Regions from separate parts of the Streptomyces sp. NPDC023573 genome, predicted to be linked through region 1. Evidence: riboswitches for the same ligand, from Rfam matches in the RefSeq annotation. Region 1 holds a riboswitch; the other holds the start of a gene.
What was found. Region 1 has a riboswitch for glycine ahead of gcvT (glycine cleavage system aminomethyltransferase GcvT). Riboswitches for the same ligand answer to the same signal wherever they lie in the genome.
Positions count from the first base shown of each region.

Region 2: another riboswitch for glycine. It lies ahead of gcvP (aminomethyl-transferring glycine dehydrogenase); the one in region 1 lies ahead of gcvT (glycine cleavage system aminomethyltransferase GcvT).

Region 1 is NZ_JBVHKB010000005.1:278,361-293,877, forward strand. Features, by position in the region: gene ACZ32T_RS18310 (ABC transporter ATP-binding protein) at 1-922, opposite strand, end outside; gene ACZ32T_RS18315 (ABC transporter ATP-binding protein) at 919-2,007, opposite strand; gene ACZ32T_RS18320 (ABC transporter permease) at 2,004-2,993, opposite strand; gene ACZ32T_RS18325 (ABC transporter substrate-binding protein) at 3,084-4,844, opposite strand; gene ACZ32T_RS18330 (ABC transporter permease) at 4,889-5,881, opposite strand; gene ACZ32T_RS18335 (enhanced serine sensitivity protein SseB C-terminal domain-containing protein) at 6,238-7,032, opposite strand; gene ACZ32T_RS18340 (enhanced serine sensitivity protein SseB) at 7,187-7,963, opposite strand; gene ACZ32T_RS18345 (AAA family ATPase) at 8,139-8,828, opposite strand; glycine riboswitch at 9,002-9,099, shown strand; gene gcvT (glycine cleavage system aminomethyltransferase GcvT) at 9,267-10,394, shown strand; gene gcvH (glycine cleavage system protein GcvH) at 10,506-10,883, shown strand; gene glyA (serine hydroxymethyltransferase) at 10,903-12,162, shown strand; gene ACZ32T_RS18365 (L-serine ammonia-lyase) at 12,319-13,704, shown strand; gene ACZ32T_RS18370 (class I SAM-dependent methyltransferase) at 13,691-14,662, opposite strand; gene ACZ32T_RS18375 (NAD(P)-dependent alcohol dehydrogenase) at 14,659-15,517, opposite strand, start outside.
Region 2 is NZ_JBVHKB010000010.1:322,003-337,519, reverse strand. Features, by position in the region: gene ACZ32T_RS29625 (bifunctional nuclease family protein) at 13-486, shown strand; gene ACZ32T_RS29620 (MerR family transcriptional regulator) at 654-1,271, shown strand; gene ACZ32T_RS29615 (DNA polymerase IV) at 1,352-2,827, shown strand; gene ACZ32T_RS29610 (PRC-barrel domain-containing protein) at 2,749-3,120, opposite strand; glycine riboswitch at 3,254-3,349, shown strand; gene gcvP (aminomethyl-transferring glycine dehydrogenase) at 3,543-6,428, shown strand; gene ACZ32T_RS29600 (DUF5999 family protein) at 6,495-6,701, opposite strand; gene ACZ32T_RS29595 (hypothetical protein) at 6,990-7,604, opposite strand; gene ACZ32T_RS29590 (glutamate-cysteine ligase family protein) at 8,097-9,602, shown strand; gene ACZ32T_RS29585 (CPBP family intramembrane glutamic endopeptidase) at 9,667-10,476, shown strand; gene ACZ32T_RS29580 (PhzF family phenazine biosynthesis protein) at 10,499-11,320, opposite strand; gene ACZ32T_RS29575 (class I SAM-dependent methyltransferase) at 11,419-12,078, opposite strand; gene ACZ32T_RS29570 (DinB family protein) at 12,591-13,160, opposite strand; gene ACZ32T_RS29565 (PadR family transcriptional regulator) at 13,429-14,034, shown strand; gene ACZ32T_RS29560 (peptidase) at 14,244-14,792, shown strand; gene ACZ32T_RS29555 (EamA family transporter) at 14,860-15,517, shown strand, end outside.

The DNA.
Region 1 (15,517 bases):
GGCAGCCGGTCGGCGGCGAGATCGGCGAGGGCACGTCGCCCTTGAGCAGGATGCGGTCGCTCTTGGCGCCGCGCCTGCGCGGGTCCGGCACCGGCACCGCGGACATCAGCGCCTTGGTGTACGGGTGCATCGGCGCCTCGTACAGCGATTTGCGGTCCGCGAGCTCGACGATCTTGCCGAGGTACATGACCGCGATGCGGTCCGAGACATGGCGGATGACCGACAGGTCGTGCGCGATGATCATGTAGGTGAGCCCGAGCTCCTCCTGGAGGTCGTCCAGCAGGTTCACCACCTGAGCCTGGATCGACACGTCCAGCGCCGAGACCGGCTCGTCGGCGACGACCAGCTTCGGGTTCAGCGCGAGCGCCCGGGCGATGCCGATGCGCTGACGCTGACCGCCGGAGAACTCGTGCGGGTAGCGGTTGTAGTGCTCGGGGTTGAGCCCCACCAGCTCCAGAAGCCGCTGGACCTCGGCCTTCACGCCGCCCTCGGGGTTGACGCCCTGGAGCCGGAAGGGGGTGCCGATGATCCCGCCGACCGTGTGGCGCGGGTTCAGCGAGCCGTACGGGTCCTGGAAGATCATCTGGATGTCACGGCGCATCGGCCGGAGCCGCCCCGCCGACATGTGGGTGATGTCGCGGCCCTGGAACTCGACCTTGCCGCCGGTCGGTTCCAGCAGACGGGTCACCAGCCGGCCCATCGTCGACTTCCCGCAGCCCGACTCACCGACCACGCCCAGGGTCTCCCCGGGACGCACGTCGAAGGTGAGCCCGTCCACGGCCTGGACCGCGCCGACCTTGCGCTTCAGCACGCCCTTGGTGATCGGGAAGTGCTTGACCAGGCCCTCGACCTTGAGGAGCGGCTCGGACCCGTCCGACCCGGCCGCGGGAGACGCGGGAGTCTTCTTGTCTCGATCAGTCACAGCTTCGGCGCAATCTCTTCGGTCCAGATCCGGTCGCGCTGCTCACGCGACATGTGGCACGCGGAGTAGTGCCCGTCGCTGACCTGCTGCAGCTCCGGACGCTCGGTGCGGGTGATGTTGTCCGGGGGGACGTCGGCGTACGGGCAGCGCGGGTGGAAGGCGCAGCCCGACGGGACGTTGATGAGACTGGGCGGCGAGCCCTTGACCGGGATGAGCCGGTCGGTCTGCTCCCGGTCGATGCGCGGCATGGAACCGAGCAGACCCCAGGTGTAGGGGTGCTGGGGCTCGTAGAACACCTTCTCGGCGGTGCCGCGCTCGATGCAGCGTCCCGCGTACATCACGAGCAGGTTGTCCGCGATCTCGGCGACGACACCGAGGTCATGGGTGATCATGACCACCGCGGAGCCGAACTCCTTCTGCAGATCGCGGATGAGGTCGAGGATCTGCGCCTGGACGGTGACGTCCAGGGCGGTCGTCGGCTCGTCGGCGATGAGCAGCTGCGGGTTGTTCACCAGAGCCATCGCGATCATCGCGCGCTGGCGCATACCGCCCGAGAACTGGTGCGGATAGTCCTCGTAGCGTCGGTGCGGCTCGGGGATGCCGACACGGTCGAGCATCTCGACCGCGCGCTTCTTCGCGGTCTTCTTGTCGACCTTGTGGTGGACCCGGTGGGCCTCCACGATCTGCGCGCCGATGCTGTAGTACGGGTGCAGGGCGGACAGCGGGTCCTGGAAGATCATGGCCATCTTCTGGCCGCGCAGCTTCCGTACGCGCTCGGGGCCGGCGCCGATGAGCTCCTCGCCGTCCAGCCAGATCTCACCCTTGATCCGGGCCCGCTCCGAGGTGTGCAGCCCCATGATCCCCAGCGAGGTCACGGACTTGCCGGAGCCGGACTCGCCGACGATGCCGAGGGTCTGGCCGGCCTTCAGGTCGAAGCTGACGCCGTCGACGGACTTGACCAGGCCGTCGTCGGTGTCGAAGTGGACACTGAGGTTGCGTACGGACAGGAACTGCTTGTCGTCGCCGGACCGCGGGGCGGGAACGGTGTCCGCCGCCGGGGAGTCCTTCTTGATTGCGTCGCTCATGAGAGCCTCACCCGGGGGTCGATCGCGGCGTACACGAGGTCCACCAGCAGGTTGCAGATGACGATGAAGAAGGCGGCGACCAGGGTCACGCCCATCACCTTGGGCAGGTCGGCGGTGGTCACGCCCTGGATGGCGAAGGCACCCAGCCCCTGGAAGGAGAAGACCCGTTCGGTGATGACCGCGCCCCCGAGCAGCAGCGCGAAGTCCATGCCGAAGATCGTGACGAGCGGGGTCAGCGCGGAGCGCAGCCCGTGCTTGATGACCACCTTGCGTTCCTGGAGTCCCTTGGCCCGCGCGGTTCTGATGTAGTCCTCGCTCATCGTCTCCAGCATCCCGGCCCGGGTGAGCCGGGCGTAGAGGGCGGAGTAGAGCAGGGCGAGCGTGCACCAGGGCAGGACCAGACTGCCCGCCCACGCGAGTGGATCGTCGGCGAACGGTACGTACTCCCCGTTGCCGAACAGCGCCAGCACGACGAGGCCGGTGAAGAACATCGGCAGCGAGACACCGGCGAGGGCGACGCCCATGGAGAGGCGGTCGAAGAACGAACCCCGCTTGAGCGCGGAGAGGACACCGATGGCGACACCGGAGACGACCCAGATGACCGCGGCACCGACGGCCAGCGACAGCGTGACCGGGACACGGTCGACGAGCTGCGGCCAGATCTCGGTGTGGGTCTTGAAGGAGTAGCCGAAGCACGGGGCGTTGCAGGTGACCGGGTCGGGGCCGAACTGGTAGTCGGCGCCGACGACGATGCCCTTGACGAAGTTCCAGTACTGGAGGTACAGGGGCTGATCGAGCCCCAGGTTCTTCTTGACCGCGGCGATGACGTCGGGGTCAGGACTCTTCCCGACGTACTGGGCGGCCATCGAGTCGAGGGTCTGCCCGCCGAGGCGGGGCACCAGGAAGAAGATCGCGAACGTGACTGCGCTGACCACCAGCAGCAGCAACACCGCGGCGAATACGCGTCGGATGATGTACGCAGCCACAGCCGTGCGGCGCCGGGCGGGCGGACGGGGTACGCCCGCCGGCCCGGCGCCTTCACCTGCCTTTCAAGGGATGCTGTCGATGAACAGGTGTTACTTGGTGGACGTCATCAGCACGTAGTCGTACATGCCGAGGTAGGCGTCCGTGACCGTGACGTTCGCCGCGGAGTCCGGGCGGTAGAGCAGGTTCTTGCGGTAGACGAGGGGAACGACCGAGGCGTTCTCCATGACCTTCTGGTCGACCTCGCCCCACGTGGCGTTGCGCGCCGTGGTGTCGACGGTGCCGATGCCCTTGACGAGGAGGTCGTTGATGCCCTTGTCGTCGAGCTCCATCAGGTTCGTGCCGCCGGACGGCTTGATGGCCGATCCGTTCACGATCTGGTCCAGGAAACCGAAGCCGGTCGGCCAGTCGGCGCCCCACTGCATCATCATCATGCCCGCGTTGTTCTTGTGGACCCACTCGGGGACGCCCGCGAAGTCCGTGAAGTACTTGTCCGCCGGGAACTGCTTGATCTCGGCGGTGATGCCGATCGCCTTCAGGCTGCCCTGGAGCTGCGTGGCGGCGGTGATCTCGTCAGGACGGTCGGAGCGCGCCGTCAGCGTGGTCTTGAAGCCCTTGGGCTGACCGCACTTGGTCAGGTGCTCCTTGGCCTTCGCCATGTCGCCCTTGTTGCCCTCGGTCGGGTACAGGTCGAACTTCTTGTAACCGGCGACGGTGGGCGGGATGACCGTGGTGGCCGGGTCACCCTTGACCGAACCACCGATCGAGTCGATCAGGCCCTGCTTGTCGACCGCGTACTGAACGGCCTTGCGGCACTCGACGTTGTCGAACGGCTTCACGTTGACGTTCAGCGCCATGTACTGCAGGGCACCGGCGTACGGGTTGTCCGTCTTCGCCTTCTCGGCGGCCTTGGCCAGGACCTTGGGCTGCGTCTTGGACTGCAGACCCGTGCCCGCGATGTCCGCGGTGGAGACGTCGTTGAGCAGGTGGTCGTCGACCGTGGTGGCGTTGACGTTGAACTTGAGCTCGATCTTGTCCGGCAGCGCCTTGCGGATCGGGTCCGTCTTCGGGTCCCACTCCGTGTTGCGGACCAGCGTCGCGCCCTTGCTCTCGTCGTACGCCGAGAACTTGTACGGACCCGAGGAGACCATCTTCTGGACGTAGCTGGCGCCCGTGTCGGCCTTCTGCTGGATCGGGGCGGTCTGCGAGAACGCCGCGAGGTAGTCCATGTCCGCGAACGGCTTGTTCAGCTTGAAGACGATCGTGTGGTCGTCCGGCGTCTCGATGGACTTGAGGCCTTCGGCCGACTTGTCCTTGTACGGGCCCTTGTACTTGTCGCCGCCCTCGAGGTAGGCCTTGAAGTACGTCGGACCGTTGGACAGTGCCTCCGGCGCGAAGTTGGAGCGCTCGACGGCGTACTTGACGTCCTTCGAGGTGATCTCGGTGCCGTCCTCGAACTTCACGCCCTTGCGGAGCGTGTACGTCCAGGTCTTGGCGTCGTCGCTGGCCTTGCCGAGGCCGGTGGCGAGGTCGGGAACGACCTCCAGGCTCTCCTTGCCGGCGGCCGGCTTGAAGGTCACCAGCGAACGGGCGTACAGGCGGGAGAAGTTCTGCACCCAGCCGTAGTACGTGTTGCCCGGGTCCAGGGAGTCCGGGCCACTGGAGTGCTCGTACGTGACCGTCCCCCCCTTCTTGTCGGTCGCGTTGACGATGCTCGACAGACCGGCGTCGGCCTTGGCGTTGCCCCCACCGCCGTTGCTGTCACCGCCCGAATCGCTGCCGCTGCAGGCCGATGCGCCGAGCGACACCGCTACGGCCACGGCTATGGCCGCTGCTGTCTTTCTGTTCTGCATGCTGAGGAAAGCCCCCTCGCTAGTCCGGTGCGGCACTGCCGCGATTACTTGCCACGAGGGTCGAGTGCGTCGCGCAGCCCGTCCCCCAGCAGATTGAAGGCCAGCACGGTGATGAAGATCGCCATACCGGGGATGACCATGAACATCGGGTCCACCTCGTAGAGGTCGACGGCCTGCGTGAGCATCCCGCCCCAGGACGCCTGCGGCGGCGCGATACCCACACCGAGGAAGGACAGGGACGCCTCGAAGAGGATGTTCGTGGGGATCAGCAGCGTCGCGTACACGAGGATCGGCGCGATCAGGTTCGGCAGCAGCTCGCGGAAGAGGATGAACGGGCCGCGTGCGCCCAGCGACCTGGCAGCCTCGACGAACTCCCGCTCGCGCAGCGACATGGTCTGCGCACGGACGATACGGCCGATGTAGGGCCAGCTGAAGAACCCGATCACGAAGATCAGGACCGCGATCCGCAGCGTGAGCCCTTCCATCCCGAAGGCGTTGCCCTGCAGGGAGGCGGAGATGGAGATCGCGAAGAGGAGCAGCGGGAAGGCGAGGAAGGTGTCCATCAGCCGGCTGATGAAGCTGTCCACCCAGCCGCCGTAGAACCCGGCCACGACGCCCATGACGACGCCGATGACGACCGAGAGCAGCGTGGAGCCGACGGCGACCACGAGGGAGACCCAGGAGCCTTCGAGGATGCGCGCCAGGATGTCGCGTCCGGTCTGCGGCTCGACTCCGAGGGGGTGGTCCCAGCTGATCCCGCCCAGGGAGCCCTTGGGCGCCAGCATGACGGGGTCGACCAGGCTCTGGTTGAAGGCGTTGGGGTCGAGCCCGAGGAGCGACTGGAGCGGCTTGGACAGGACCGCGGTGAGGATCAGCAGCACGACGACGATGCCGCCGGCCATCGCGCCCTTGTCCCGCTTGAAGCGCGTCCAGGCGATCCGGCCGAGCGAGCGGCCCTCGATCTCCTTGCGCCCGGCGCCTTCCAGCACCGTTTCGGGCCGCGCGTCCGCCCCGGTGGTCTCGATCGGTGCCGTCATTGCGCTGGAGACCCCTCTCGGCCGACGGTGGCCGGCCTGTGACCGCCGCTGTAGCGGCTCTAACAAAACATGACAGATGCGATCACACATGCCGAACTCACCCTGTTTGAAAGAGGGTTTCGTCGGGCATGGAGCACCTGCTGTGTGGAGTCTTCAACCACTTTGCGATCACCCGCCAGACCTGACGGGGAATGTTTGCTCAAACGTGATGCTGCCAAGAGGCTTCCGTTATGCGGACAGCTGTGCTTGTTGAGCGGGTCCGCGGGGAACCAATCCGTCACTAACGGACATGCCACCCAACTGCGTGGTTCAGGTGACGATTTGGCCGCGACACCGCGCCGGCGGCCGGCGCCCTCTCAGTACGCGTGCGGTACCGGACCTGTGGCGGGCGGGTAGCCGTAACCCGGGGCAGCGGGTGCCGGGGCGTGCGCCTCGCGGTCGTAGAACGGGCGGGAGTTGGCGTTCAGCCACATCGCGACGGGGTCGTACTCGTCGGACAGCGAGACCGTGGAGACGGGCAGTCCGTCGGGGACCACGCCGATCGACTGCTGCATCATCGCGCGGACCGCGTCGACGGACGGCCGGCCCGTGTCGTAGAGGTCGAGCCCGATCGCGAGGTACGGGGCGCCGAGCGCGGGCTGCACCCAGGCGCGGCGCAGCGCGCGGACGGCGGAGGTGCGGTGGGCGTTCTGCGACAGCAGGGCGTAGAACTGCGGGAGTTCGATGGAGGGCTCGGTCAGCCGCAGCGGCCCCGCGGGCATCCGGTCGAGGCCGGTGGCGATGCGGCGCAGGTCCAGCCAGGGGATGCCGACGCCGCCGCCGGGGGCGTGCGGATTGAGCCAGATGCCCCAGCGGTCGGGGAAGAGGGAGCGGGCGATGTCGCGGCCCGTGATCACCTCGTGGGCCCTGTTCCAGCCGCTGGCCGAGAGCTCCTGGGCGGAGGTCACGCAGGGGGCGTAACCCTGCCCTTCGACCTCCATGTTGCCGTACTGGGCGTCGGGGGAGCCCGCCGTGCCGTGCCAGAGGAGCATCCAGACCTGGCCGTCCGCGAGGGACCGCAACAGCGACTCGTACGCGTCGAGGCGCCCCGGGGTCACTTGGCGCAGCATGTGCTCGACCTGACCGGCCGCCGCGGTACCTGACGCACTCACCCTGGGTCCCGCCCCTCTTCGTTCCGCTGTTCCCGCATGCCGCACTGTGCTGTGGTGCCACTCCCGGGCACACGGGGCGGCCTCGTCATCCAACCAGCTTATGCGCCGCCCCTGACACCGTCTTGACGCCACGTGGCATCGGCGGGTCCGTCTCTCAGTACGCGTCGCGCCGGTAGAACGGACGCACCTTCTCCAGCATCCAGTCCCCGACCGGGTCCTGGGCCATGTCCAGCAGCAGGAGATTGACCGGCCAGGGCACCTGGACCCGGCCGAGCGCGCGCCCCAGGGCGTCCAGCGGGGCGCTCTGCCCGGCGGCGTCCCAGACGTCGGACTCGACGCCGACGAAGAGGACGGGGCTCTCGCCCTCGATGCTGGCCAGCGCCCGGCGCGCGGTCTTCACCCCGGTGGTCCCCTGGAATTCGGCGGACACCGCGGCGAGGAAGTCGACGGGGTCCTCCTTCCAGTCCGGCTCGTACAGCCGCACCCGGCCGCCGCTCGCGGGGCCGTCCAGCGGGGTGCGCCCGGCCCGGCAGAGCTCGGCGACGGCGCCGGGCGGCAGGGGCACGCCGACGGCGCCGCCGGGGTTGACCGCTATCCCGAGCTGCGGCGGCAGTCCGCGGGCGAACTCGCGTGCGGGTGCGACGGTGAAGGAGAGATGGGTGCCGACGCACTGGAGGAACTGCGCCTCGGAGCTGAACACGGGGACGTACGCGCCGCCGTCGATGTCGACCGTCGGCAGATCGAGGTCGGTGCTGTCGCGCCCCCCGCCGTTCGGCAGGGGGACCCAGACCTGGCTGCGGCCGAGCACCTCGACGAGTCGTCCGCCCGCCCCGGGCACGCCGAGCGAGGCGCTGAGCACTTCCTCGAACTCGTTGGCCGGCCATCCCTGCGACGGGTGCGACGGGGCCTGGGCCTGAGCCGGAATGTCCACGGTGTCTGTGTCCCTCTCTCGCCATGCGGTGCGGCTGAAACTCTAGACCGGGTCGCGGCAGGAGGGCAGAGCCCCGCGGAGGCGGCGCCCCCGTCCACCGCACCGTCCAGATTCCGGACAGCGTGCCGGAGGCCCGCGAACTGTGCGTATGCGAACGGTGACGCCACCGAGTCCTCTACTCCTGCGGGAGCCGCGCCTCCGGGAACGAGATCCGGTCGATGCCCGCGGCGGCCTCACGGTCGAGCAGGACCGCCGAGGCGCACCCCGGCGGCAGCAGTCCGGTCTCCGTGTCGCGCAGCAGCCGGCCCACCGCGCGCCGGTGCCGGGCGAAGGCGTATCCGGAGACCCCGCGCCCACGCTCCCGCTGCCCCTGCCTGGCCACCCGGGGGGTGACGTCGAGCAGGACGAGGTGGAGGCCGCTGCCCCGGCGCCGGGCCTCGCGCGCCAGCCAGCTGCGCACCCACGCCTGCGTGCCGCAGTCGTGGACGACGACCGGTCCGCCCGACCGCAGCGCCCGCCACAGCCCGGCGTAGTGCGCGGCACGCACCAGGGGGCGGTAGAGGGCGTACGGGAGTAAGGCGGGCAGGGCGGCCGCCCAGCGGTCCCTGGTGTCCTGGGAGTCGACCGCGTACTCCTTCACCGCCCGCCGGATCAGCGTCGACTTCCCGCTGCCGGGCAGCCCCGAGACCACGACCACGTCACCCGCCGCGAAGTCCAGGCCACTCGGGCCCCGGCCGCCCCCGCCCCGCAGATCACGCACCACCTGAGCGGGCCCGCCCGTCAGCTCCCGGGCGGGCACGCCCGGCTGCTGGGGCATCGCACCGCGTGCCGCCCCCGCGGTTGTCGCGTAGCGCTGCAACGTCATCGCCTTCCCCCTGCCGAGTCACCCACTGACCTGCCCAAGAAGTGTAAAGAAAAGGTAATGCGGCACAACCGTTTCCGCCCGTACGTGTCGGGTCCGGCACCCGTCCGGGCCTGGACGCCCCACTCTCCCGCAATGCGTGCGATGATGACCCCGCCAACTGCATACCGGCCGTTTGAATCCGCGCGGGAGAGTCCCGGTCACCGTGTGCGCCGGGCGCCGAAGGAGCAAGTTCCTCCCTTGAATCTCTCAGGCCCCGTACCGCGTGGATGAGGCAGATCTGAAAAGCGGGCCGCTCTGCGGCTCCACCCAAGGTGCAAGCCGACGCTGACGGGGCCGACCCCGTCGGGACCCTTTCAGGGGCTGTCGGCGAACCTCTCAGGTTCCGATGACAGATGGGGAGGGAACCACCCCCTGTCGTCATGCCCTGGAGCCATGTCCATGAGCACTGCCCCGAGCGCCGCCCCCCGTCTCACCGCCCTCGATGCCCTGCATCGGTCCCTGGGCGCGACCATGACCGACTTCGCCGGCTGGGACATGCCGCTGCGGTACGCCAGCGAGCGCGACGAGCACAACGCCGTACGCGAACGGGCCGGCCTGTTCGACCTGTCGCACATGGGTGAGATCACCGTCACCGGTCCGCAGGCGGCGGCCTTCCTGAGCTACGCGCTGGTCGGCAACATCGCCACCGTGGGCGTGGGCCGGGCCCGCTACACGATGATCGTCGCGGAGGACGGCGGGATCCTGGACGACCTGATCGTCTACCGCCTGGGCGAGACCGAGTACATGGTGGTGGCCAACGCCGGCAACGCCCAGCTCGTCCTGGACACCCTCACCGGGCGCGCCGGGGACTTCGACACCGAGGTGCGGGACGACCGCGACGCCTACGCGCTGCTCGCCGTCCAGGGCCCTGACTCCCCCGCCGTACTGAAGTCGGTCACGGACGCCGACCTGGACGGACTGAAGTACTACGCCGGACTCCCCGGAACGGTCGCCGGCGTCCCCGCGCTCATCGCCCGCACCGGCTACACCGGCGAGGACGGCTTCGAGCTCTTCGTGGCCCCCGCCCACGCCGAGCAGCTCTGGAAGGCGCTGACCGAGGCGGGCGCGCCGTACGGTCTGATCCCCTGCGGGCTCTCCTGCCGCGACACGCTCCGTCTGGAGGCGGGCATGCCGCTGTACGGGCACGAGCTGACCACCGCGCTGACCCCCTTCGACGCGGGCCTGGGCAGGGTCGTGAAGTTCGAGAAGGAGGGCGACTTCGTCGGCCGCGAGGCGCTCACCGCCGCGGCGGCCCGTGCCGAGTCCGCCCCGCCCCGCAAGCTCGTCGGCCTGGTCGCCGAGGGCCGCCGGGTGCCGCGCGCGGGTTACCCCGTCGTGGCCGGCGGGCAGGTCGTGGGCGAGGTCACCTCCGGTGCGCCGTCGCCCACTCTGGGCAAGCCGATCGCCATGGCCTACGTGGACGCGGCGCACGCCGCGCCCGGCACCGAGGGTGTCGGGGTCGACATCCGGGGCAAGCACGAGCCGTACGAGGTCGTGGCGCTGCCGTTCTACAAGCGCCGTAAGTGACGCGGCGCGGCGCGCCTGTCACACACCGCGCCGCCCACGTGACGCAGTCGTGTCTCACACCGTAAGACCATCGTTCATCAGCACTCCCCCGCGTACAGGAGAATTCAGGTCATGAGCAACCCCCAGCAGCTGCGGTACAGCAAGGAGCACGAGTGGCTGTCGGCCCTCGAGGACGGCGTGGCCACGGTCGGCATCACCGAGTTCGCGGCCAACGCGCTCGGTGACGTCGTCTACGCCCAGCTCCCGGAGGTCGGCGACACGGTGACCGCGGGCGAGACCTGCGGTGAGCTGGAGTCGACCAAGTCGGTCAGCGACCTGTACTCGCCGGTGACCGGCGAGGTGACCGCGGCCAACCAGGACGTCGTGGACGACCCGTCGCTGGTGAACTCCGCTCCCTTCGAGGGCGGCTGGCTGTTCAAGGTGCGCGTCGCGGAGGAGCCGGAAGACCTTCTCTCCGCCGACGAGTACACCGCGTTCTCCGGCAACTGAGACCTTAGGGACTTAACTGATGTCGCTTCTCAACTCCTCCCTCCACGAGCTGGACCCGGACGTCGCCGCCGCCGTCGATGCCGAGCTCCACCGTCAGCAGTCCACCCTCGAGATGATCGCCTCGGAGAACTTCGCTCCGGTCGCGGTCATGGAGGCGCAGGGCTCCGTCCTCACCAACAAGTACGCCGAGGGCTACCCCGGCCGCCGCTACTACGGTGGCTGCGAGCACGTCGACGTGGTCGAGCAGATCGCGATCGACCGCATCAAGGCGCTCTTCGGTGCCGAGGCCGCGAACGTCCAGCCGCACTCCGGCGCGCAGGCCAACGCCGCCGCGATGTTCGCGCTGCTGAAGCCGGGCGACACGATCATGGGTCTCAACCTGGCCCACGGCGGTCACCTGACCCACGGCATGAAGATCAACTTCTCCGGCAAGCTCTACAACGTGGTCCCGTACCACGTCGACGACACCGGTGTCGTGGACATGGCCGAGGTCGAGCGCCTCGCCAAGGAGTCGAAGCCGAAGCTGATCGTGGCCGGCTGGTCCGCCTACCCGCGTCAGCTGGACTTCGCCGCCTTCCGCCGCATCGCGGACGAGGTCGGCGCGTACCTGATGGTCGACATGGCGCACTTCGCGGGCCTGGTCGCCGCGGGGCTGCACCCCAACCCGGTGCCGCACGCCCACGTCGTCACGACCACCACGCACAAGACCCTCGGTGGTCCGCGCGGTGGCGTCATCCTGTCGACCCAGGAGCTCGCCAAGAAGATCAACTCGGCGGTCTTCCCCGGTCAGCAGGGCGGCCCGCTGGAGCACGTGATCGCGGCCAAGGCGGTCTCCTTCAAGGTCGCGGCGACCGAGGAGTTCAAGGAGCGCCAGCAGCGCACCCTGGACGGCGCCCGCATCCTCGCCGAGCGCCTGGTACAGCCGGACGTCACCGAGGTGGGCGTCTCCGTCCTCTCCGGCGGCACGGACGTGCACCTGGTCCTGGTCGACCTGCGCAACTCCGAGCTGGACGGCCAGCAGGCCGAGGACCGGCTCCACGAGGTCGGCATCACGGTCAACCGGAACGCCGTCCCGAACGACCCGCGGCCCCCGATGGTCACCTCGGGCCTGCGGATCGGCACGCCCGCCCTGGCCACCCGTGGCTTCCAGACCGAGGACTTCACCGAGGTCGCGGAGATCATCGCGTCAGCGCTGAAGCCCGCGTACGACGCCGACGACCTCAAGGCCCGCGTGATCGCGCTGGCCGAGAAGTTCCCGCTGTACCCCGGCATCAAGTAGTCACCCGCAATTTGCACGCAGGGTGGGGGCACCGCGCACACTGAACACAGTGAGCCCGGTGCCCCCACCCCTTTGCCCCGCGCTCCCGGGCCCACCGGCCCGTCCCCGCACCACCCGGCGGACAACGACGTCCACCAACGCCTTAGGAGTACTCCCGTGGCCCTCTCGGTCTTCGACCTCTTCTCGGTCGGTATCGGCCCGTCCAGCTCCCACACGGTCGGCCCGATGCGCGCGGCCCGCATGTTCGCCCGCCGCCTCAAGAACGAGGGCCTGCTGGCCCACACCGCCTCGATACGGGCCGAGCTGTACGGCTCGCTCGGCGCGACCGGTCACGGGCACGGCACCCCGAAGGCCGTCCTGCTGGGGCTGGAGGGCGAGTCGCCCCGCACCGTCGACGTCGAGGGCGCCGACGCCCGCGTCGAGGAGATCCGCGCCTCGGGGCGCATCAATCTGCTCGGCATGCACGACATCCCCTTCGACGCCGACGAGCAGCTGGTCCTGCACCGGCGCAAGGCCCTGCCGTACCACGCCAACGGGATGACGGTCCTCGCGTACGACCGCGACGGCGCCCCGCTCCTGGAGAAGACGTACTACTCGGTGGGCGGCGGCTTCGTCGTCGACGAGGACGCGGTGGCCGGCGAGAACCCGATCGTCCCGGACGACACCGTCCTGAAGCACCCCTTCCGCACGGGCGACGAGCTGCTGAGGCTCGCCCGGGAGACCGGCCTGTCCATCTCCTCCCTGATGCTGGAGAACGAGAAGGCCTGGCGGACCGAGGACGAGATCCGCGCGGGGCTGCTGGAGATCTGGCGCGTCATGCAGGCCTGCATCGCCCGCGGCATGTCCCGCGAGGGCATCCTGCCCGGCGGCCTGAAGGTCCGCCGCCGCGCCGCGAACTCGGCCAGGCAGCTGCGGGCCGAGGGCGACCCCCAGACGCACGCGATGGAGTGGATCACCCTCTACGCGATGGCCGTCAACGAGGAGAACGCCGCCGGGGGCCGTGTGGTGACCGCCCCGACCAACGGCGCGGCGGGCATCATTCCCGCCGTACTGCACTACTGGATGAACTTCGCGGCGGGCGGCTGCACCGAGGCCGAGAAGGACGACAGCGTCGTCCGCTTCCTGCTGGCCGCCGGCGCGATCGGCATGCTCTTCAAGGAGAACGCGTCCATCTCCGGCGCCGAGGTCGGCTGCCAGGGCGAGGTCGGCTCCGCCTGCTCCATGGCCGCCGGCGCCCTCGCCGAGGTCCTGGGCGGCTCCCCCGAGCAGGTGGAGAACGCCGCCGAGATCGGCATGGAGCACAACCTGGGCCTGACCTGCGACCCGGTCGGCGGCCTCGTCCAGATCCCCTGCATCGAGCGCAACGGCATGGCGGCGGTCAAGGCGGTCACGGCGGCCAAGATGGCGCTGCGCGGCGACGGCAGCCACAAGGTCTCCCTGGACAAGGTCATCAAGACGATGAAGGAGACGGGCGCGGACATGAGCGTCAAGTACAAGGAGACGGCGCGCGGCGGGCTCGCGGTGAACATCATCGAGTGCTAGGCGGTCGGAGCTTGTCCGCGAAGACCCACCGGTTGCCCGCCAGGGCGTCGTTCTCCTCGGGCAACGGGCCGCGTCCGTGCCGGCGGGTGAAGTCGAAGGGGGTGTGGACCTCCGTGGACCAGCCCCTGCTCTCGAGATCACCGGCTGAGTCCGGCCGCGGCTCCCTGTCGAAGAGGGTGAGCAGGTCGATGCCGATCTGCTGTGCCGTCGCCGTGTAGAGCGGGCTGTCACGGTATTCCAGCAGGTCCTTCTCGAGCTTGACCTCGTACGCCAGGGCGCTCCCTTCCGGGCTCATCCGGTCCACCATGTCGATGAGGTACGTCTCGGCGGCGGCGGGCAGGTAGAACAGCAAGCCCTCGGCCAGCCACACGCTCGGTGCGGCCGTGTCGAAGCCGGCGCCGGTGAGCGCCTCGACCCAGTCGGCGCGCAGATCGACCGGGACGGGAACGCGCGCCGCCCGAGGGGTGGCCGACAGCCCGTCGAGCACCCCGTGCTTGAACTCCAGCACGCCTCCCCTGTCGATCTCGTAGACCACGCAGCCGTCAGGCCAGTCGAGCCGGTACGCCCGCGCGTCGAGCCCCGCACCGAACAGCACCACCTGGCGGGCTTCCCCGGTGTGCACCGACCGGAGGAGAAAGTCGTCGAGGACTCTCGTCCGCAGACCGAAGTAGCGCGCGAATCGCCCCCACAGCGGGTTCGCGTCCCCGTCCTGGACCTCTTCCATCCGGACCGGCCAGCCGTCGGATGCCGGTGCGGCGCGCACGAAGTGTTCCGCGTAGACGTCCTGTGCCAGGGCGTCGTGGCGGTGGGTCTCGATCGCCCGTGCCGCGGCGACCAGGAGAGCGGTCACACCCACCCCTCCGTCCACACCGGTGCTGCGACGCGTCGCGCCGTTCACGTTTCCTCCATCGGTGAGTCGGGCCACGGGGTGGTGAGGGACGGTGGATGCCTCACTCATCGGCTTCTTCCTCCTGGGATCAGTACGGGTTTGACCACGCGCCCCGCTTCGCAGTCGCGTTCGGCCTCGTTGATGTCGGCGAGCGGGTACGTACGGATCAGCTCGTCGAAGGGGAACCGCCCGGCCTGCCACAGCCCGGTCAGCCGCGGGACGAGCAGTCCCGGCACCGCGTCGCCCTCGCAGATGTGGGTGATCGTCCTGCCCTGGTCAAGCGCTCCCGGTTCGAGTGGCAGCCTGGTGCGGAGCCGTGCCACCAGGCCGAGACGCCCCGTCGGGCGCAGGGCCCGGAGCGCGTCGTTGATCAGCTGGGCGGAGGCTGTGGTGTCCAGTGCGTAGTGCGCGCCGCCGTCGGTCAGCTGACGGATACGGCCTGGGAGATCGGGCGAGGCGGCGTTCAGCGGGATCGCGCCGAAGCGTTCGGCGAGGGCCAGCCGTTCGGGGTACCGGTCTACTGCCACCGTCACCGCTCCGGAGGCGGCGGCCGCCATCACCGCGGCCAGGCCCACCGCGCCCGCGCCGAAGACCGCGAGGGTGTCGCCGGGCGCGACGCCGAAGGAGTTGAGGACCGCTCCGGCGCCCGTGAGGAACCCGCAGCCGAGCGGTCCGAGCAGTTCGACGGGCAGCGAGGGGTCGACCCGCACGGCATTGCGCGCCGGGACCATCGCGTACTCGGCGAACGAGGACTGACCGAACCACCGGGGGGCCAACTCGCCCCCGGCCGCGTCGGTGAAGCGCGCCGCGTTCTCCTTGCGCCCTCCGAAGAGGTTGAGCGAGGCGAACGAGTCGCAGTAGGCGGAGGCAGCGGCCAGGCAGTTCCGGCAGTGGCCGCAGGAGTCGAAGCTCAGCACCACATGG
Region 2 (15,517 bases), on a different contig from region 1:
TAGGGTTGCTGTGTGAACGAGCTCGACGTTGTGGGTGTCCGGGTGGAAATGCCCTCCAACCAACCGATCGTGCTCCTGCGTGAAGTGGGAGGCGACCGGTACCTCCCTATTTGGATCGGCCCTGGGGAAGCGACCGCGATCGCCTTCGCCCAGCAGGGCATGGCTCCGGCCAGGCCGCTGACCCATGATCTCTTCAAGGATGTGCTCGAGGCCGTAGGCCAGGAGCTCACCGAGGTCCGCATCACGGACCTGCGAGAAGGGGTTTTCTACGCGGAGCTGGTCTTTGCCAGCGGGGTCGAGGTGAGCGCGCGGCCGTCCGACGCCATAGCGCTCGCCCTGCGCACCGGCACGCCCATCTACGGCAGTGACGGGGTGCTGGACGACGCGGGAATCGCCATCCCGGACGAGCAGGAGGACGAGGTGGAGAAGTTCCGCGAGTTCCTCGACCAGATCTCGCCGGAGGACTTCGGTACCAACAGCCAGTGACCTTCCGCGGAGGCTGTGTCAGCGCATCCGACAAGCCGTTCCCGTAAATCAGTCACGGGAAACCACCCTCAGGGTGATTATCACTCGGCGTGCCGAGTGTGGCGATCGTTGACGCACCCCTGGTGACTGCCTACCTTCGAGGTGGCAGGTCAAGGACGGAGGTCGGCGTGAGAAGCAGCGGCGACGGTACGGCTGCGGGTGGGCCGTACCGGCAGCACGGCAGTGCGGCCGACCACTCCATCAGACAGCCGGTTCAGCCGGCTGTGGTGGCAGCGGACGGTGTGGGAGTGGCAGGGGACATCGGCTATCGGGGGCCGACAGCGTGCGCGGCGGCCGGCATCACCTACCGGCAGCTCGACTACTGGGCGCGTACAGGGCTGGTGGAGCCGAGCGTGCGTCCGGCGTACGGGTCGGGGACGCAGCGTCTCTACAGTTTCCGGGACGTGGTCCTCCTCAAGATCGTCAAGCGGTTCCTGGACACGGGGGTCGCTCTGCAGAACATCCGGACCACCGTGCAGCACCTCAGGGCGCGCGGATTCACGGATCTCGAGCGGATGACGCTGATGAGCGACGGTGCGACGGTCTACGAGTGCTCCTCGCCCGACGAGGTCGTGAATCTCCTCCAGGGCGGCCAGGGTGTCTTCGGTATCGCCGTCGGTGTCGTCTGGCGGGATGTCGACGCGGCGCTGTCCCAGCTCCACGGAGAGCGTGTCGACACGGGGGAGACCCTGATCGGCCACAACCCCGCCGACGAACTGGCGCGTCGGCGCAATCGCGCGGGCTGAGTCACCGGGGCGGGACGGGACGGCACAGTGCGTGCGCCGGGCGGGGCGGTTGTCAGTGGCATAGGGCAGCATCGGTCCATGTGAGAGCCGCGCCCACCATTCTGCATCTGGACATGGATGCCTTCTACGCCTCGGCCGAGCAGGCGTCGAAGCCGAGCCTGCGCGGCAAGCCGGTGGTGGTGGGCGGCCTGGGGACGCGTGGCGTGGTCGCCACCGCGTCCTACGAGGCCAGGCGTCTCGGCGTGCATTCGGCGATGCCGATGGCGCAGGCGAGGCGCCTCGCGCCCAACGCGGCCTATCTGGTCCCGCGCTTCGCGCTCTACCGGACGGTGAGCGACCAGGTGATGGAGCTGCTCGGGCGGCTGTCACCGCTCGTCGAGCCGCTCAGCCTGGACGAGGCCTTCGTCGACCTGGAGGCCGGCGGGGTCGCCGACGACTCGGAGTCCGCGCGGGCGATCGGCGGGCAGTTGCGCACCGTTATCGGAGCCGTCACCGGACTCAGCGGTTCCGTCGGCCTGGCAGGATCCAAGATGCTGGCCAAGATCGCCTCCGAGGAGGCGAAACCGGACGGGCTGCTGCTGATCGAGCCCGGCACCGAGCGTGAGCTCCTGGCGCCCATGTCCGTGCGCATCCTCCCGGGCGTGGGTCCCGCCACAGGTGACCATCTCCGGCGCGCCGGAATGACCCTCGTCAGTCACCTGGCGGAGGCGGGCGAGGCGGAGCTCGTGCGGCTGCTGGGCAAGGCGCACGGTGTCGCGCTTCACCGCATGGCGCAGGGGTACGACGACCGTCCCGTCGTCGCGGAGAGGGACGCCAAGTCCGTGTCGGTCGAGGACACCTTCGACGTCGACCTGCACGACCGGGTGCGCGTGAGGGCGGAGGTCGAGCGGCTCGCGGACCGGTGCGTGCGGCGGCTGCGGGGCGCCGGCCGTTCCGGGCGCACCGTCGTCCTCAAGGTGCGCCGCTACGACTTCTCGACGCTCACCAGGTCCGAGACCCTGCGCGGCCCCACGGACGACCCCACGGTGGTCAGGGAGGCCGCTGCGCGGCTCCTGGAGGCCGTGGACACGACCGGCGGCGTCCGGCTGCTCGGCGTCGGTGTCACGGGGCTGGCGGACTTCACGCAGGAGGACCTCTTCGCGCAGGCCGCCGACGCGGAGCACGCCGCCGGGGAATCCGCCGCGGCCGCGGTCGCGGCGGACGCCGCGGCGGTCGAGGGGCGGCCAGGGGCGGAGGAGGAGCCCGGCGGGGAGACCGGGGGGAGCGAGGAGCATCTGGCCGCGCGGCGCTGGCCGGCCGGCCACGACGTACGGCACGAGGTCCACGGGCACGGCTGGGTGCAGGGCAGCGGCGTCGGCCGGGTCACCGTGCGCTTCGAGGAACCGTGGACGCCGCCAGGCCGGGTGCGGACCTTCCGGATCGACGATCCGCAGCTGCAGCCGGCCGATCCGCTCCGCCTGGTCCGGGAGCCGGCGGACTACTCCTCGTGGCCCGCGAGCCTGCCGAAGTCCCTGTCCGGAGCCGGGCCGGCCGAGGGGGAGGAGTCCAGTCCGTAATGGCGGTAGAGCTGCAACTCCTGCTCGGGAGAGAGATGGCGGCCCACGCCGAAGTCCGGCGCGTCCTTGATCAGGGCCCGGTCGAAGGGGATCACGAGTGCGCCGTCGACGAATTCGCTCGGTTCCAGCGGGACGAACGCGTCCCTGGTGAAGAGACCGGTGCGGACGGCGGCCCACTCGGGGACCCCGGTCGCGTCGTCGAGATAGACCTCGTCCACCGTTCCGATCTTGGCACCTTGGCGGTCGAAGGCCTTGCGGCCGATCAGGCTGCGCGGATCGATGTCGGTCTGCACGGTGCCTCCCACTGGTCACAACTGCATCAGGTGGTCGCGGCTGCTCCACAGGCACTACGAAATGCCAGATCCGGGAGCTCGGCCACTCGAGACGGCCCGCCCCGGCCCCGCTGGTAGGCTGGAGCACGGCTGCTGACCCTGTGCGGGAGAGTCCTCCGGAGCGATTCGGAGGCGCCGAAGGAGCAACTCCTCCCCGGAATCTCTCAGGCCCCCGTACCGCACGGACGAGGTCACTCTGGAAAGCAGGGCGGGATCCGTACGGCACATGCCGCGACGGGGACCACCCTCACCGACGGTGAAAGCCGGTATGCCCCGGGGCGTGCCGGTGAAGCTCTCAGGTCGAGATGACAGATGGGGAGGCCGTTCGGGCAGCCACGCCGTGGCGCCCCTCGCAGGTCGTGACAGACCAGGAGGCCTCCATCATGACCCCCCGTCGCACTCCGCTCTCCCAGCTGGAGCAGGGCATTCCGTTCGAGCAGCGCCACATCGGGCCCGATGCCGAGGCCCAGGCGAAGATGCTGGCCCAGGTCGGCTACGGCTCCCTCGACGAGCTCACCGCCGCGGCGGTGCCCGACGTGATCCGGAGTGCCGAGGCACTGAACCTCCCCGAGGCCCGCACGGAGGCCGAGGTCCTGGCCGAGCTGCGCAGCCTCGCCGACCGTAACCAGGTGCTCGCACCGATGATCGGGCTCGGCTACTACGGCACGTTCACCCCGCCGGTGATCCTGCGCAACGTCATGGAGAACCCTGCCTGGTACACGGCCTACACGCCGTACCAGCCCGAGATCTCCCAGGGGCGGCTCGAAGCCCTCCTGAACTTCCAGACGATGGTCGCCGACCTCACCGGCCTGCCGACCTCCGGCGCCTCGCTCCTGGACGAGGGCACCGCGGCGGCCGAGGCCATGGCTCTGGCACGGCGGGTCGGCAAGGTGAAGGGCGGCGTCTTCCTGGTCGACTCCGACACCCTGCCGCAGACCGTCGCCGTGATCGAGACCCGCGCCGAGCCGACCGGTGTCGAGGTGGTCGTCGCCGACCTCGCCGAGGGCATCCCCGCCGAGATCGCCGAGCGGGGCGTCTTCGGCGTGCTGCTCCAGTACCCGGGCGCCTCCGGCGCCGTGCGCGACATCAAGCCCGTCATCGACCAGGCGCACGAGCTGGGCGCGATCGTGTCCGTCGCGGCCGACCTGCTGGCCCTGACCCTGCTCACCTCGCCCGGCGAGCTGGGCGCGGACATCGCCGTGGGCACCACCCAGCGCTTCGGTGTCCCGATGGGCTTCGGCGGACCGCACGCCGGCTTCATGGCCGTGCGCGAGAAGTTCGCCCGCAGCCTGCCCGGACGCCTCGTCGGGGTCTCCGTCGACGCGGACGGTGACAAGGCCTACCGGCTGGCGCTGCAGACCCGCGAGCAGCACATCCGCCGTGAGAAGGCCACCAGCAACATCTGCACCGCCCAGGTGCTGCTCGCCGTCATGGCCGGTATGTACGCCGTCTACCACGGCCCCGAGGGGCTGCGGACGATCGCCCGGCGCACCCACCGGTTCGCCGCCATCCTGGCTGAAGGGCTGCGCGGAGCCGGGACCGAGGTCGTGCACGACGCGTACTTCGACACCCTCACCGTCCGCGTTCCCGAGGGAGCGGCCGGTGTGGTCGCCGACGCGCGTGAGCGCGGGGTGAACCTGCGGCTCGTCGACGCCGACCACGTCTCCGTCGCCTGCGACGAGACCACGACCCGCACCCAGGTGGCCGCCGTCTGGGCGGCCTTCGGGGCCGGGGGCGACATCGACGCCCTGGACGCCGGAACGGCCGACGCGCTGCCCGAGGGGCTGCTGCGCGACGACGAGATCCTCACCCACCCGGTCTTCCACCGGTACCGCTCCGAGACGGCGATGCTGCGCTACCTGCGCAAGCTCGCCGACCGTGACTACGCGCTGGACCGCGGCATGATCCCGCTCGGATCCTGCACGATGAAGCTCAACGCGACCGCCGAGATGGAGTCGATCACCTGGCCCGAATTCGGTGCGCTGCACCCCTTCGCGCCGGCCGAGCAGGCGCAGGGCTTCCTCACCCTCATCCGGGAGCTCGAGGAGCGCCTTGCCGAGGTCACCGGGTACGACGCCGTCTCCATCCAGCCCAACGCCGGCTCGCAGGGCGAATTCGCCGGCCTGCTGGCCGTGCGCGCCTACCACCGGGCCAACGGGGACCACGCACGCACGGTCTGCCTGATCCCGTCCTCCGCCCACGGCACCAACGCCGCGAGCGCCGTGATGGCCGGCATGAAGGTCGTCGTGGTGAAGACCGCCGACGACGGCGAGGTCGACATAGAGGATCTCCGGGCCAAGATCGCGACCCACCGCGACGAGCTCGCCGTCCTCATGATCACCTACCCCTCCACGCACGGGGTCTTCGAGGAGCACGTCGCGGACATCTGCGGGGAGGTGCACGACGCCGGCGGCCAGGTGTACGTGGACGGCGCCAACCTCAACGCGCTGGTCGGTCTCGCCAAGCCGGGCCACTTCGGCGGCGACGTCTCCCACCTGAACCTGCACAAGACCTTCTGCATCCCGCACGGCGGCGGCGGTCCGGGTGTCGGCCCGGTCGGAGTGCGCGCCCACCTGGCGCCGTACCTCCCCAACCACCCCCTCCAGCCCGCGGCGGGCCCGGAGACCGGCGTCGGGCCGATCTCGGCCGCTCCGTGGGGATCGGCGGGCATCCTGCCGATCTCATGGGCGTACGTACGCCTCATGGGGGGCGAGGGTCTCAAGCGTGCGACGCAGGTCGCCGTACTCGCGGCCAACTACATCGCCAAGCGCCTCGAACCGCACTTCCCGGTCCTCTACAACGGCCCGGCCGGCCTGGTCGCGCACGAGTGCATCGTGGACCTGCGGCCGGTCTCCAAGGCGACCGGGGTCAGCATCGACGACATCGCCAAGCGGCTGATCGACTACGGCTTCCACTCGCCGACCATGTCGTTCCCCGTGGCCGGGACGCTGATGATCGAGCCGACGGAGAGCGAGGACCTGGCCGAGCTCGACAGGTTCTGCGACACGATGATCGCCATCCGCGGCGAGATCGACAAGGTCGCCTCCGGCGAGTGGAGCGGGGACGACAACCCGCTGCGCAACGCCCCGCACACGGCGGCGGCGCTCGGTGGCGAGTGGACCCACGCCTACAGCCGCGAGGAGGCGGTCTTCCCCGCCGGCGTCACGCCTTCGGACAAGTACTGGCCGCCGGTGCGCCGGATCGACGGTGCGTTCGGTGACCGCAACCTCGTCTGCTCCTGCCCGCCCCTGGACGAGTACGACCAGTAAGCAGGGACGCGTCGGGGCCGGTGTGGAGACTTCTCCGGGCCGGCCCCCGTGTTCCGTCTGCCGCGGTCAGGCGGCCCTCACCACCTGACCGCTCTTCAGCGGGCGGTGAGGGGCGATGACCTGCCCGTCGGGGAGCAGCTCACCGGTGTCCTCGAAGAGCAGGACGCCGTTGCACAGCAGGCTCCAGCCCTGTTCCGGGTGGTGGGCCATCAGACGTGCGGCTTCCCGGTCGTTGGAGTCAGCGGTCGGACAGGGTGGCTGGTGCTGGCACATGGGTGGGTTCTTTCGCTGCGTCGATTCGAGTGTCCTGCGGCTGGACGAATGGCTCATGGCCGCCCCCGTATCAAGTCGGTCCGGTCCCAGTGTTGCCCTACGGGCGTCTCTCCGCAGGGATTTCGCGGCAGCTGCTGTTCTCCTCCCCTGACGCATCACCCGGCCGGACGGTTCGATCCAACTGGGCTGTCCGTTCGGATGGTTCGGGGGGACCTGACCGGACTAGTCCGGACGGGTGCGGGCGCGCCCCCGCCGAGCAGCTCGGCGGGGGCGCGTCGGTCAGGGGTGTCAGGCCGGCGACCCGAGGAGGCCGGGGAGTTCGGGAAGGTCCGGCAGAGGCGCCGGGGCGACACGCAGTGTCATGACCGGGAGCAGCTCCGCGACGTGGTGCGGACGGTGGGCCGTGATGCCCGGGGGAGCGGGTGCCAGGGGCACCAGCACATCGGTCGGAGCGAGCGTGCCGGCGCCGGCGTCGGCCTCGATGTCGTGGTGCAGCCACAGCGTGAACATGTAGAGCTCGGGCATCGACAGCAGCCGTGGCTGGTAATGCGTCGTCGCCGACTCCGCCTGGCGTAGGGCGAGTTCGGTGGAGACGATGTACGGGCCCTCGAAGAAGTGCGAGAAGGTCCAGCCGTCGGCGGTGAGCATGGTGTCCGCGGCGGCGACGGCACGCTCACCGCTGCGGATCAGGAAGCGCCAGCCGGCGAGGCGGGTGCGCGGTGCGGCGTCGTTCGGCACGATCCGGTCCAGTACATGGACGGGGAGCGGGAGTTCGGGGCTCAGCGGTCCCTGGACGGACCGGAGAGCGGGCGTATGGGCCTCGCGGACTGCGGTGGGAGAACCGAGTGCCGCGAGAACGCTGCGCAGTGCGGGCGCGGGGGCCGGAGAAACATGCAGCGGCATAGTGGGTCGCCTCTCACTTCGGAGACACGGTGGTGCGTGGGCGGGTGCAGACGGCGCTGTCGGCGTGCGGGGCCAGAGGAAGGCCGGTGACGGGGCGGACGGGCCGATGCGTCAACTCTCTGCCTCGTTCGCAGAGTTTATACGACAAATGTTCACACGATGTTTCGGCTAGCCGACCCGCATATTGCCCGCAAGGGGGATTCGAGACTTTGAATTGCGAGTTTTCTGTGGATTCGGGCCGCTCCCGACCCGCGTCGCCAGGTACTTTCCCGGCGCGGCGGTAGGCTGAAACGCGTCGGCGTTTCAGCCGGGCAACCCGATCGGGCAAACTGCATATGCCCCATGCCTTCGGAATGTGCCTCCGGCTCCAGTCACCAGACTACTGGGTGCCCATCGGTCGTGGGGACGTTACGGATCATCTCGTCGGGGCATTATCGATCGTGATACGAGCGGCCTGTGCCGCGGGCCGCCCACTCGAGGAGGGACCCTTCGATGGGCGAGAAGGTCGAGGCGGGCGCCTTTGCCGCGTCCGATCGGCAGACGTACCGCGAGAAGCTCACCCAGTGCCTGACGGGACTGGAGAGGCTCCTGTCGGAGCGGAGGTTCGATCGTCCCAGGAATCTCATGGGGCTGGAGATCGAGCTGAATCTCGCGGGACCGGACGGCATGCCGAGGATGCGGAATGCGGAGGTGCTCCAGCGCATCGCCAGCCGGGATTTCCAGACCGAACTGGGGATGTTCAACCTGGAAGTGAATATTCTTCCCCACCGGCTGAGCGGCCGGGTATTCGATCAGCTGGCCGAGGAGCTGCGCACAGGGCTCGCCTATGCCCACCGCAAGGCCGCGGAGGTCGACGCCGGGATCGTCATGATCGGCATCCTGCCGACCCTCGGCCGGGACGACGTGGTTTCTGCGAACCTCTCGGACGTCGACCGTTACACGCTCCTCAACGACCAAATGGCCGCCGCGCGCGGCGAGGAATTCGTCCTCGATATCGAAGGTGTCGAGCGATTGGTCTCGACCTCCGCCTCGATCGCCCCCGAGTCGGCCTGTACCTCGGTCCAGTTGCACCTGCAGGTGACGCCGGACCGCTTCGCCGACGTCTGGAACGCGGCGCAGGCCATCGCTTCCGTGCAGATCGCACTCGGCGCCAACTCCCCCTTCCTGTTCGGCAAGGAGCTGTGGCGCGAGTCGAGGCCGCCGCTGTTCCAGCAGGCCACGGACGTGCGGCCGCCCGAACTGCGGAACCAGGGGGTGCGCCCGAGGACCTGGTTCGGGGAGCGCTGGATCAGTTCGGCGTACGAGCTCTTCGAGGAGAACCTGCGCTACTACCCGCCTCTGCTGCCGATCTGCGACGAGGAGGACCCCCTGCGGGTCCTCGACGAGGGCGGTGTGCCGGCCCTGGCCGAGCTCGTCCTGCACAACGGCACGGTCTACCGGTGGAACCGGCCGGTGTACGGGCTGGCCGACGGCGTGCCCCACCTGAGGGTGGAGAACCGGGTCCTGCCCGCCGGCCCCACGGTCGATGACGTGATCGCCAATGCCGCCTTCTACTACGGGCTGGTGCGCGCGCTCGCCGACGAATCCCGGCCGGTGTGGTCCAGGCTGCCCTTCGAGGCGGCAGCCGAGAACTTCGACGCCGCATGCCGCCACGGGATCGACGCCGAGCTGCTCTGGCCGCGCCCCGGCCGCTCCGGCGGCGTGGCGAAGGTGCCGGCCGTCAAGCTCGTACGCGAGGAACTGCTGCCGCTCGCGGCCGCCGGGCTGGACGCGTGGAACATCGAGCCCTCGGACCGGGACCGCTACCTCGGCGTCATCGAGGAGCGCTGCAGGCTCAGGGTGAACGGCGCCTCCTGGCAGGTCGACACCTATCACCGCGCTCTGGACGCGGGGCTGGAACGGGAGGGCGCGCTGGCAGCCACCACCCGGCGCTACGGCGAGCTGATGCAGGTGGGTGAGCCGGTGCACACCTGGCCCGTCGGCTTCCCCGCGCCCTGAGAGGACGCCGCCCGGTGTCCCGCCGCCCCGGCCCCGTCGGGCAAGCTATGACGACGCATAGCTGATGGCAGGTGTACAGGTGGAGGCGGGGCGCGTGGCTGAATCCATTCCTCACGAGGGGGTGTCCCGGCGGACCCTCCGGTCGGAGACCCTCCTCGTGCTGGCTCTCTCGCTCGGGGCCAGCGGAGTCTCCGCCCTGATCAGCTTCATCGGGTCGCTGACGAAACCCGGGGGCCTCAAGGACCAGGCGGCGACGCTCAACGGCTCGTACGCCCCCGGGCGGCCCTGGCTGGACCTGGCCTGGCAGCTGTTCGGCATCGCCTCCGCCCTGGTGCCGGTCGCGCTGGTGGCACACCTGCTGCTCCGGGAGCGGGCCGGACTGCGGAGCCTCGGTCTCGACCGCACCAGGCCATGGCCCGACCTGGGTAGGGGGACCGTCGTCGCGGCGGGGATCGGCAGTGTGGGGCTGGCGTTCTACCTGGTGGCGCGGGCCGCGGGATTCAACCTGACGGTCGTGCCTGAGTCACTGCCCGACGTGTGGTGGAAGTTCCCCGTACTGATCCTCTCCGCGGTGCAGAACTCCCTCGTGGAGGAAGTCATCGTCGTGGGCTATCTCCTGCGCCGACTCGGGCAGTTGGGGTGGACGCCCATGGCCGCACTGGTGGCGAGCTCCGTGCTGCGCGGCTCGTACCACCTGTACCAGGGGATCGGCGGCTTCATCGGGAACATGGCCATGGGCGTCGTCTTCGTGCTGCTGTACCGGCGCTGGGGGCGGGTCGGGCCGCTGGTCGTCGCGCACGCCCTGCTCGACATCGGGGCGTTCGTCGGATACGCGCTGCTCGCCGGGAAGGTGGGCTGGCTGCCCACCCCGTGAGCGGGGCCCGCTGCCGCCGTTGTCAGAGCCCGGCGAGCAGTTCCCCGTCGATCACGGTGACCGCGCTGCCCGTCAGCAGGGTGCGCTCGCCGCGCAGTGAGGTGCGGACCAGGCCGGAGCGGGCGGAGGCCTGGAGGCCGATGAGATCGTCACGGCCGAGCCTGGCCGACCAGAACGGGGCCAGGGCGGTGTGGGCGCTGCCGGTCACCGGATCTTCGTCGATGCCGACCCGGGGGAAGAATCCCCGCGACACGTAGTCGTACGCCCCGGCGGGGTCCTCGGCCGCCGCCGTGGCGATGACGCCCCGCCGGGAGCAGGAGGCGAGTGCGGCAAAGTCGGGCTTCAGGGCCCGTACGGCCGCTTCGTCGGCGAGCTCCACCAGGAGGTCGCCGACGTGCTTCCCCGTGTCGTGGAGGGAGAGGGGTGAGGCGCCGAGTGCTTCCGCGAGCCCGGGCGGTGCCGTCGCGGGGGTGAGCGGCGCGGTCGGGAAGTCCAGCGTCAGGCTGCCGTCGTCATGGGCGGTCGTGCACAGGACACCGGAACGGGTGGCGTGGCGCACCGTGCCGCGCGCGACGTGGGTCGTGTCCAGGACATGGGCGGTGGCGAGTGTCGCGTGCCCGCAGAGATCGATCTCGGTGGTGGGGGTGAACCAGCGCAGCGCCCAGTCCGCCTCGCCGCCCGGCGGCAGGGGATGGGCGAAGGCCGTCTCCGAGAGATTGACCTCGGAGGCGATGCGCTGGAGGCGGTCCGCCTCCGGGAAGGGGCCGGAGTCCAGGATCACGACTCCGGCGGGGTTGCCGGCGAAGGGGCGGTCGGTGAACGCGTCGACGATGCGGATCTTCATGAAGCCGACCGTAGGCGGGGCCGTTCCGCGTCGTCCAAGGCCAATCGCGGGTGCGCGGCCCCGGCTGACAGGGGCCGGGCGCGGCGCCCGGAACCCGCTCAGTGCCCTTCGGGTTTACGGGCGAAGAACGTGCCGGCCGCCCTCTTCGACCCTGCGCCGGGCTCCTCCAGCAGGCGCGCGGTGACGACGAGGCCCGCCTGTTCCAGGAGGGCGACGATCTTTTCCGGCTCCACCAGATGGGACTCGAAGGAGACCGGATGGCCTCCGTACGCCTGCGTCGGACGCAGGCGCTCGCCGTTGCCCACGTGGCCGGCCATCATCAGGTGCCCGCCGGGCGCTAGCGTGCGCCGGAATTCGGCGAACACGACGGGCAGCATCTCCGGCGGCGTGTGGTGGGTCGAGTAGTAGGCCAGGATGCCGCCGAGCTCGCCGTCCCCGATCGGGGGCGCCGTCATCGAGCCGACCGTGAAGCGCAGACTCGGATGGGCCCGCCGGGCCAGCTCGATCATCTTCGGGGACACGTCGACGCCGAAGGCGGACAGCCCTAGTCCGGTCAGATGCGCCGTGACCTTGCCGGGCCCGCATCCCAGATCCGCGACCGGTCCGTGCCCGGCCGTCCGGACGACCTCGGCGAACGTGGCCAGCATCGCGCGTGAGAGCGGATCGAGCTCAGCGGGGGCTTTGACCTGCGCCGCGTAGTCGGCGGCGACAGTGTCGTAGGAGTCCCGGACCGCGGCGAGGTAGGAGGGCTCAGTCATGCGGGCGACCTTAGACCGTCCGGGGCACCCGGAACGGCACTGAGCTGTGCCAGTGATCGCTGATCTGAGGCGTCTTCGAACCCGGAGGACGACTCATCGTCGGTCTGTCCGGTCTGCGAAGGCTCCTTGACGCCGAGCCCCGCGAAGAGCCGATGACGCACGTGCTCGCAACGCTGTCGTCAGTCCGCCTACCGCTGGAGAACAAGACCACCCCGTCCCCCCGCCCCATCCCGGTTTCCGGGACCTGCGGCTCCACCCAAAACGGTCGGGGGAAGGGCTGACGCCCTCGCCCAGACCCGCAACGAACCCCTTGAAGCACCACGCTGCCCAGTCCGCTCAGGTCCTATGCCAGAAGGAAATCGCAGGTCACAGCGCCGGACATGCTCCCAGCGCTGCCGCCAGAATGCATATCGACGACGGGAGACGACGCTGTCCTGCCCCGAAGAGAACGTGGGGAAGGCTGAAAGGCCTCTCGGCGGCATTTCCGAAGCTCGATCGCCGGTTACCGAGAGTTATATTCGGCGCGGTCCGGCTCCGTCATGCCAGCGGTAGAGGTCGCGCAGCAGGGAAATCTCGGCGCCGTGATGGATCAGCTCCCTGTTGACGTGCAGGACCCTGTTCTCCATGGGAAACCGCTCGGGACCCACCGTGGGCGGATTGTCCAGGTCAGCGTCCGAGAGTTCGCGGACCCCCGCGTTCCATCGCCCGTACATCTCATCGAGCTGTTTCAGCGCCTCGTCAGCGGTCCCCGCGTAGGCGAACGCCTCGGAGTCGAAGTCCCGGCCGCCGAAGTACCACTCGACCCGATAGGCCAGGCACGAGACGATGATGTGCCCAAGGCGCCAGGCGATCGTGGTCACCGGCGCCGGCTCCGGCACCAGGTCGGGGGACGCGTAGTCCAGCGTCCATTCCCCCGAACCGTCCGACATCGGTGCGGCCGACGTGCCACGTGGGCGGATGCTCCAGCAGCCGCCCACCGGCTCCCAGAAGTACTCCTCGTCGGTGAGACCGTCCAGCCGTGGCCGCAGGTTCTTGCGCCAGTACCAGTGCAACTGCTCCGCGAGCCGCTCGCTTCGTGTCATCGCCGCACACTACAGACCCGTCGAGCAGAGTGATCGTCGCCTTCCGCGGTCATCCTCCACTGCCACAAACCACGCAGGCAGTCCTCCCTGATTGGCGCAGAAGCCAATCGATCGGCCTTCGCCGGCAATCGATCAGCACCCACTGACACAGGTCAACGGCACCGCTCGTCGAGATGCTTGCCAGGCGATAGCTTCCGATATATCGTTGAGGCATCGCGACCGTTCAATGAAGAGTCGCGGTGACAGCGACGCAGAGAGGAGCGCAGTCATGCGTTCACATGGACACGACCACGGAAACAACCACGGTTACGGCCCCGGGCGCCGAGGCGCCGGCAGGGGAGACTTCGAAGGTCGCGCGGCCTTCGGCCCGTTCGGGCCGCCGTTCGGCGGCGGGCCCTTCGGCGGCGGACGCGGCCGTGGAGGCGGTCGGGGAAGGGCCAGGCGCGGTGACGTACGCGCCTCCATCCTCGCCCTGCTCAAGGACCGCTCGATGCACGGCTACGAGATGATCCAGGAGATCGGCGAGCGCAGTGGAGGGGCCTGGAAGCCCAGCCCCGGCTCGGTCTACCCGACCCTCCAGCTGCTGGAGGACGAGGGCCTGATCGTCAGCGCCAGCGAGGGCGGCAAGAAGCTGTTCACCCTCACCGACCTAGGCCGCGGCGAGGCCGAGTCCGGCCCCGAGGCTCCCTGGGAAGAGGCGGGGCGCGGTGTCGACTGGGAGGGCGTCAACGAGATCCGGCAGGCCGGCTTCGGTCTGATGGAGGCGTTCGGTCAGGTCTGGAAGACCGGCTCGGCCGACCAGCAGCAGAAGGCGCTCACGGTGATCAACGACGCCCGCAAGAAGCTGTACCTGATCCTCGCCGACGAGAACTGAGCCGTGCGGTACGCGCAAGCGGAGAAGGGCCCCTCGTGGGGCCCTTCTTCCGTCCTCCGTACGGACCGGCGCACCGCTGCCTCACCGCGTGCGACGGTGCGATCTCATCCCCAGGGATGAGGAACCCGCCGCGGTCCCCGCCTTCCGCGGGATGCCGGATGGGCCGCGCCGGGGATGTTTTGGCTCCCCGGGACTGATGGGGTGGAGATGTGCAGAACCGGACATCAGGGATCCCCGAACAAGTGACTGTGACACCGAACCACCCGTGGGCCGGTGCCGGGCCGAGTGCCGCGATGGCCGCCGTGGTGACGGGGGCGCGCCGGCGGGCGGTGCGCGACGGCGACCGGCATGTCGACACGGCTCACCTCCTGCACTCCCTGATCGAGTCCGATCCCGAGGTCCGGCAGGCCTTCGACGGCGGTCCGCAGCTGGCCAGGGTGCTCGGATATCTCGTACAGCGCAGCATCGGGTACGGCCTGCGCTGGCAGGGGACGCAGGAGGATTCGGGTGCGTTCCCGGCCATACGGGAACCAGCGGGCGAAGGGTGGTCGCCCTCGGCGGAGGCAGCCATGGACCGTGCCGTCGGGAGCGCGCTGCTGCGCGGGGAGCTTCACGCCGACGGGCTCGATCTGCTGGCGGCACTCGTCGCGGACCCCCGGTGCCGTGCGGTCGAGGTGCTGGAACGGGCCGGGGTCACGGTCGAGCCACTGCGCGTCCGAGCGGCGGACCGTACGGCCGCGGAGGGCCCGCAGGGGTGATCATGAACACGCGGTGGACAGGTGTGACGGGGGTGACGCTGCTGACGCCTGCTGCCATGATGTGCCGATGCACGCGACTCAGGGGAGAAGTGCCGGTCTGGGCCTGGCCCTTGCCTCGGCCCTCGCATTCGGTGGTTCGGGGGTTGCGGCCAAGCCGCTGATCGAGGCGGGGCTCGACCCGCTGCACGTGGTGTGGCTGCGGGTGACCGGTGCCGCCCTCGTCATGCTGCCGGTCGCCTGGCGGCACCGGAATCTGGTACGGGAGCGGCCCGTACTCCTGGCCGGTTTCGGGCTGTTCGCCGTGGCCGGGGTGCAGGCCTTCTACTTCGCCTCGATCTCACGCATCCCGGTCGGCGTCGCCCTCCTCATCGAGTATCTGGCACCCGCCCTCGTCCTCGGCTGGGTGCGTTTCGTGCAGCGGCGGCCCGTCACCCGCGCCGCAGCGGCCGGTGTGGTGCTCGCGGTCGGCGGGCTCGCCTGTGTCGTCGAGGTGTGGGCCGGCCTGAGCTTCGACGCGGTCGGACTGCTGCTCGCCCTCGGCGCGGCCTGCTGCCAGGTGGGCTACTTCGTCCTGTCGGACCAGGGCGCCGGCCACGGGGACACGGCGGACGCCGAACCTCCGCACCCCGTGGGCGTGATCGCGTACGGACTGCTGGCGGGCGCGGCCGTACTCACCGTGGTCGCGGGTCCCTGGGCCATGGACTGGGCGGTGCTCGGGGGGACGG